Cupriavidus taiwanensis LMG 19424: one gene and its partner. Each later gene encodes a partner of the first gene's protein in a complex. Links are inferred from orthologs where the notes say so. Each region holds a gene or a part of one and is shown in the gene's direction. Other genes may lie near its edges. The genes, in order: secA and secY.

Evidence for each region.
Region 2: the proteins of secA (region 1) and secY are in contact, whole or in part, in a crystal structure (PDB 3DIN), measured with the Thermotoga maritima proteins. The link is inferred for Cupriavidus taiwanensis LMG 19424 from one-to-one orthologs. Residues at the interface, in WP_004082002.1 of Thermotoga maritima: Glu261, Ala262, Arg263, Lys300, Ala301, Arg302, Thr303, Ile304, Ile305, Leu323, Tyr324, Asp325, Pro326, Val329, Ser330, Tyr333, Ile336, Lys340, Phe345, Val349, Glu363, Phe364, Tyr374, Ser375, Gly376, Gly377, Glu393, Ile395, Thr482, Ser483; in WP_004081795.1 of Thermotoga maritima: Glu108, Gly109, Glu110, Glu111, Ala236, Glu237, Arg238, Arg239, Ile240, Thr241, Ile242, Gln243, Tyr244, Ala245, Arg246, Arg247, Val248, Thr249, Gly250, Arg251, Arg252, Val253, Tyr254, Gly256, Ala257, Ser258, Thr259, Tyr260, Leu261, Pro262.

The regions. Positions count from the first base shown.
Region 1 is NC_010528.1:2,875,797-2,879,410, reverse strand. Bases 79-3,379 are described here. They hold secA (preprotein translocase subunit SecA), read left to right. Parts: upstream 79-401; coding sequence 402-3,179; downstream 3,180-3,379. Other genes in these bases: argJ (bifunctional glutamate N-acetyltransferase/amino-acid acetyltransferase ArgJ), read left to right, coding at 3,324-3,379; RALTA_RS13240 (DciA family protein), read right to left, coding at 79-143. In the rest of the region: more of RALTA_RS13240, read right to left, coding at 1-78; more of argJ, read left to right, coding at 3,380-3,614. UniProt on the Escherichia coli protein: Required for protein export, interacts with the SecYEG preprotein conducting channel.
Region 2 is NC_010528.1:3,094,838-3,098,058, reverse strand. Bases 246-3,153 are described here. They hold secY (preprotein translocase subunit SecY), read left to right. Parts: upstream 246-981; coding sequence 982-2,325; downstream 2,326-3,153. Other genes in these bases: rpsK (30S ribosomal protein S11), read left to right, coding at 3,124-3,153; rpsM (30S ribosomal protein S13), read left to right, coding at 2,734-3,099; rpmJ (50S ribosomal protein L36), read left to right, coding at 2,598-2,714; infA (translation initiation factor IF-1), read left to right, coding at 2,349-2,567; rplO (50S ribosomal protein L15), read left to right, coding at 500-934. Also shown: more of rpsE, read left to right, coding at 1-245; more of rpsK, read left to right, coding at 3,154-3,221. UniProt on the Escherichia coli protein: The central subunit of the protein translocation channel SecYEG. Consists of two halves formed by TMs 1-5 and 6-10.

The DNA.
Region 1 (3,614 bases):
AGCAGGGACAGTACCTCGGCCTCGAGCACCGACAGCTGGCGTGCAGTCTGGAGCAGCGTCGATACCGGGCCGGCCTTGTCCAGCCAGTCGTTGAGCGGCTTGGCGGCGGGGGTCTGCAGGGCGGGATGGGTGAAGCGGCGCATGGGTCCATTCTAGCAAGGGGCGGCGCGCGCACGCAGGGCAGCGCGGACCGAAAGCGAGAGCGGCCGGATTGAAGCCGGCGCAACCGTCCCAACCTGCTTGCGGCAGGGCCCGCGCCAGCGCTCCGCACCGCCGGGCGTGACCCCGGCACATGATAAACTCGGCGTTTTGCGCCAATCTATCCATTACCGCGCCCGGTCGCCGGGGCAGTCCGCCTTCCCTGGGGATGCCACCCGGTTCCGCGCAGGTGAAAGCAATCGATGATCACGGGCCTTCTCAAGAAAGTCTTCGGCAGCCGCAATGAGCGGCTGATCAAGCAATACCGCCGCACGGTGGCGCAGATCAATGCGCTGGAGCCGAAGTTCGAGCAGCTCTCCGACGACGAGCTGCGCGGCATGACCGAGGCCTTCCGGCAACGCCACGCCGGTGGCGAATCGCTCGAGGCGCTGCTGCCCGAGGCTTTCGCCGTGTGCCGCGAGGCCAGCAAGCGCGTCATGAAAATGCGCCACTTCGACGTGCAGCTGATCGGCGGCATGGTGCTGAACGACAACAAGATCGCCGAAATGCGCACCGGCGAAGGCAAGACCCTGACCGCGACGCTGGCGGTGTACCTGAATGCCATCACCGGCAAGGGCGTGCACGTGGTCACCGTCAACGACTACCTGGCACAGCGCGATGCCGAGTGGATGGGCCGGCTGTACAACTTCCTGGGCCTGTCGGTGGGCGTGAACCTGTCGCAGATGGCGCACGACCAGAAGCAGGCGGCGTACAACGCCGACATCACCTACGGCACCAATAACGAGTTCGGCTTCGACTACCTGCGCGACAACATGGTCTACGACCCGTCGCAGCGCGTGCAGCGGCCGTTGCACTACGCCATCGTCGACGAGGTGGACTCGATCCTGATCGACGAGGCGCGCACCCCGCTGATCATCTCCGGCCAGGCCGAGAACCAGACCGACCTGTACCAGCGCATGAACGGCATCCCCAAGCTGCTCGAGCGCCAGATCGGCGAAGAAAAGGCCGACGGCACCGGGGTGGAGAAGCCGGGCGACTACTACGTCGACGAGAAGGGCCACCAGGTCTACCTGACCGAGGCCGGCCATGAAAAGGCCGAAGAGATCCTGTCGCAGCTGGGCCTGATCGGCGAAGGCGAATCGCTCTACGCGCCGCAGAACATCACGCTGATGCACCACCTGTACGCGGCCTTGCGCGCGCACAGCCTGTTCCACCGCGACCAGCACTACGTGGTGCAGAACGACGAAGTCGTGATCGTCGATGAATTCACCGGCCGCCTGATGACCGGCCGCCGCTGGTCCGACGGCCTGCACCAGGCCGTGGAAGCCAAGGAAGGCGTCACTGTCCAGCAGGAAAACCAGACGCTGGCGACCGTCACCTTCCAGAATTACTTCCGCATGTACGAGAAGCTGGCCGGCATGACCGGCACGGCCGACACGGAAGCCTATGAATTCCAGGAGATCTACGGCCTGGAAGTGGTGGTGATCCCGACCAACCGCCCGACCCAGCGCAAGGACTTGCAGGATCAGATCTACAAGACCGGCAAGGAACGCTACGACGCCGTGGTGCGCGATATCCGCGACTGCTACGAGCGGGGCCAGCCGGTGCTGGTGGGCACCACCTCGATCGAGACCTCGGAATACCTGTCGGGCCTGCTCGACCGCGAACAGCTGCCGCACCAGGTGCTCAACGCCAAGCAGCATGCGCGCGAAGCCGAGATCGTGGCCCAGGCCGGCCGCCCCAAGATGATCACCATCGCCACCAACATGGCGGGCCGCGGTACCGACATCGTGCTGGGCGGCAACGTGGAGAAGCAGGCGGGCTTCATCGAAGCGGACCCGAACCTGTCCGACGCCGACAAGGCTGCCCGCATCCAGCAGCTCAAGGATGAATGGCAGTCGCTGCACGAGCAGGTCAAGGCCGCCGGCGGCCTGCATATCGTCGGCACCGAGCGCCATGAGTCGCGCCGCATCGACAATCAGCTGCGTGGCCGCGCCGGCCGCCAGGGCGACCCCGGCTCGTCGCGCTTCTATCTGTCGCTGGACGACCAGCTGCTGCGCATCTTCGCCGGCGACCGCGTGCGCGCCATCATGGAGCGGCTGAAGATGCCCGAGGGCGAGCCGATCGAAGCCGGCATCGTCACGCGCTCGATCGAATCGGCGCAGCGCAAGGTGGAAGGCCGCAACTTCGACATCCGCAAGCAGCTGCTGCAGTACGACGACGTCGCCAACGACCAGCGCAAGGAAATCTACAAGCTGCGCAACGACGTGCTCGAGGCCAATGACGTCGGCGAGATGGTCGCCAACCTGCGCGAGAGCGTCCTGATCGAGCTGTTCCGCGACCACGTGCCGGCCGACACGATGGAAGAGCAGTGGAACATCGCCGGCCTGGAAACGCGCCTGCGCGAGGACTGGGGCCTGGAAGTGCCGCTGGCAAAGACCATCGAGGGCGCGCAGAGCATCGAGGACGAAGAACTGCTCAACCTGATCATGAAGGCGGCGACGGAGCGCTACGAAAGCAAGGTGGCCATGGTTGGCCGCGAGTCGTTCGCCGGCTTCGAGCGCTCGGTCATGCTGCAGAGCATCGACACGCACTGGCGCGAGCACCTGGCTGCGCTGGACCACCTGCGCCAGGGCATCCACCTGCGCGGCTACGCGCAGAAGGACCCCAAGCAGGAGTACAAGCGCGAGTCGTTCGAACTGTTCGCGCGCCTGCTGGACGTGATCAAGAACGAGGTCACGCGCGTGACCTTCAACGTGCAGATCCAGTCGCCGGAAGAGCTGGAACAGGCTTCCGAGCAGATCGAGGAAGGCCTGTCGCACCTGGAGAACGTGCAGTACAAGCACGACGAGTTCGCCGAAGGGCGCGAGCCGGTCGAGGAAGCGCCGTCGCCGCGCACCGGCACTGCCATGGCCGCCGCCGAGCTGGCGCTGGCGGGCATGCCCAAGGTCGGCCGCAACGACCCGTGCCCGTGCGGCTCGGGCAAGAAGTTCAAGCAGTGCCACGGCAAGCTCAGCTGAACTGAGCCAGGCCGGGCATCCGGTATGACGCCGCTCCCCGCAGTACGGGCGTGGCGCAAGAGGAATCGAACATGCCCGCCCTTCGCGGGCATGTTCGTCTGAGACAAGCAAGTCGCTAGCTGCAGCAACATCGAGGAGTCCTGCATGCCCGTCAATCTTCCGCTGCCCCAGGCAGAGAACCTGAAATCCGTCGCCGGCGTCGAGCTCGGCTGGGCCGAGGCCGGCATCCGCAAGGCCAACCGCAAGGACGTGCTGGTGGTGCGCGTGGCCGAAGGCAGCACCGTGGCCGGCGTCTTTACCAGCAACCGCTTCTGCGCCGCGCCGGTGCAGGTGTGCCGCGAGCACCTGGCGGCAGCGGACAAGTCCGGCAAGGGCATCCGCGCGCTGGTGGTCAACACCGGCAATGCCAACGCCGGCACCGGCGAGCAGGGACTG
Region 2 (3,221 bases), 220 kb from region 1 along the record:
TCAAGGTCTCGCTGAAGAACGGCACGCTGCAACACGAAGTCGTTGGCAAGCACGGCGCCGCCAAGGTGCTGATGATGCCCGCCAAGGAAGGTACCGGCGTGATCGCCGGCGGCCCGATGCGCGCGATCTTCGAAGTGATGGGTGTCACCAACGTGGTGACCAAGTCGCACGGCTCCACCAACCCGTACAACATGGTTCGCGCCACGCTGGACGGCCTTCAGAAGATGAGCACGCCGGGCGAAATCGCCGCCAAGCGTGGCAAGTCGGTCGAAGACATCCTGGGTTAAGGTGAACGCAATGTCGCAGAAAACCGTAAAAGTGCAACTCGTGCGCAGCCTGATCGGCACGCGCGAGGATCATCGCGCCACCGTTCGTGGCCTGGGCCTGCGCCGCATCAACTCGGTGTCGGAGCTGCAGGACACGCCCGCCGTGCGCGGCATGATCAACAAGGTCTCGTACCTGGTCAAGGTTCTGGCCTGATCGGGACTTGGAGAGCAAGATGCAACTGAACAACCTGAAACCGGCTGCCGGTTCGAAGCACGCCAAGCGTCGCGTCGGCCGCGGTATCGGCTCCGGCCTGGGCAAGACCGCCGGTCGCGGTCACAAGGGTCAGAAGTCGCGTTCGGGCGGCTTCCACAAGGTGGGCTTCGAAGGCGGCCAGATGCCGCTGTATCGTCGCCTGCCGAAGCGCGGCTTCACCTCGCTGACCAAGGCGTTCACCGCCGAAGTCACGCTGCGTGACATCGAGCGCCTGGAAGCGGCCGAAGTCGACCTGCTGGTCCTGAAGCAGGCTGGCCTGGTCGGCGACCTGGTCAAGAGCGCCAAGGTCATCAAGGCCGGCGAGCTGACCCGCAAGGTGACGATCAAGGGTCTGGGCGCCACCGCTGGCGCCAAGGCCGCGATCGAAGCCGCCGGCGGCCAGATCGCAGCCTGATACGGCAGCATTCATCGCAGCATAGGCAGTCATAGTCGGAGCATCGTTTGGCCACGGCGAAACCCAATGCAAGCGCGCAAGCCAGGAACACGGCGAAGTACGGCGACCTCAAGCGCCGGCTGATGTTCCTGGTGCTGGCCCTGATCGTGTACCGCATCGGCGCTCATATTCCGGTGCCCGGTATCGATCCGGAGCAGCTTGCGAAGCTTTTCCAGAGTCAGTCGGGTGGCATCCTCGGGATGTTCAACCTGTTCTCGGGCGGGGCGCTGTCGCGCTTTACCGTCTTCGCGCTCGGCATCATGCCGTACATCTCGGCGTCGATCATCATGCAGTTGCTGACGATCGTGCTGCCGCAGCTGGAGTCGCTGAAGAAGGAAGGGCAGGCAGGGCAGCGCAAGATCACGCAGTACACGCGCTACGGCACCGTGGTTCTGGCCACGTTCCAGGCGCTGTCGATCGCGGTCGCGCTGGAGTCGCAGCCGGGGCTGGTGCTGGATCCGGGCCTGATGTTCCGGGCCACGGCGGTGATCACGCTGGTGACCGGCACGATGTTCCTGATGTGGCTGGGTGAGCAGATTACCGAGCGCGGTCTGGGCAACGGCATCTCGATCATCATCTTCGGCGGTATCGCGGCGGGCCTGCCCAATGCGATCGGCGGACTGTTCGAACTGGTCCGCACGGGTTCCATGAGCATCATCGCGGCGATCTTCATCGTGGCGATCGTGATCGGTGTGACCTTCGCCGTGGTGTTCGTCGAGCGTGGCCAGCGCAAGATCCTGGTGAACTATGCCAAGCGTCAGGTCGGCAACAAGGTGTACGGCGGCCAGTCGTCGCACCTGCCGCTGAAGCTGAACATGGCAGGGGTGATTCCGCCGATCTTCGCATCGTCGATCATCCTGTTCCCGGCGACGATCGCGGGCTGGTTTACGTCTGACTCGACGGGTGCGGTCGGCCGGTTCATCAAGGACCTGGCTGCCACGCTGTCGCCGGGCCAGCCGGTCTACATCCTGCTGTACGCTGCTGCGATTGTATTTTTCTGCTTCTTCTACACGGCTCTGGTGTACAACAGCCGTGAAGTGGCAGACAACCTGAAGAAAAGCGGTGCCTTCATTCCGGGCATTCGTCCGGGCGAGCAGACGACGCGCTATATCGACAAGATCCTGGTGCGTCTGACGTTGGCTGGTGCGATCTACATCACACTGGTCTGCCTGTTGCCGGAATTCCTGGTGCTGCGCTGGAACGTTCCGTTCTATTTCGGCGGAACCTCCCTGCTGATCATCGTGGTCGTCACGATGGACTTCATGGCCCAGGTTCAGTCCTATGTCATGTCGCAGCAGTATGAGTCGCTGCTGAAGAAGGCGAATTTCAAGGGCAATCTGACCTTGCGCTGACTTCGGATCGGTACAGGCTAGGTATGGCTAAAGACGACGTCATCCAGATGCAGGGCGAGGTCCTGGAAAACCTGCCCAATGCGACGTTCCGAGTCAAGCTGGAGAATGGCCATGTGGTGCTGGGCCATATCTCCGGCAAGATGAGAATGAACTACATCCGGATTCTTCCGGGTGACAAGGTGACGGTCGAGCTGACCCCATATGATCTGTCGCGCGCACGAATCGTCTTCCGGACGAAGTGAGCGAACAGGAATTGAAGGAAGAGGAAAATTATGAAAGTGCTGGCTTCTGTTAAGCGCATTTGCCGCAACTGCAAAATCATCAAGCGCAACGGTGTCGTGCGCGTGATCTGCTCGTCGGATCCCCGCCACAAGCAACGCCAAGGCTAATCGGAAAGAGGATTGACGAATGGCACGTATCGCAGGGGTTAACATCCCGAACCACAAGCATACCGAAATCGGCCTGACGGCTATTTACGGTATCGGCCGCTCGCGCGCCCGCAAGATTTGCGAGGCCACCGGTGTACCGTTTGACAAGAAGGTCAAGGACCTGACCGACGCCGACCTGGAAAAGCTTCGTGACGAAGTGGGCAAGGTCACGGTCGAGGGTGACCTGCGTCGTGAAACCACGATGAACATCAAGCGTCTGATGGACCTTGGTTGCTATCGTGGCATGCGTCACCGCAAGGGCCTGCCGATGCGCGGCCAGCGTACGCGCACCAACGCCCGTACCCGCAAGGGTCCGCGCAAGGCCGGCGTGGCTCTGAAGAAGTAAAGCCGAAGGCAGAGGAAGAAACTAATGGCAAAAGGTCCGAATAACGCCGCTCGCGCGCGTAAGAAGGTCAAGAAGAACGTTGCCGACGGCATTGCGCACGTCCACGCTTCGTTCAACAACAC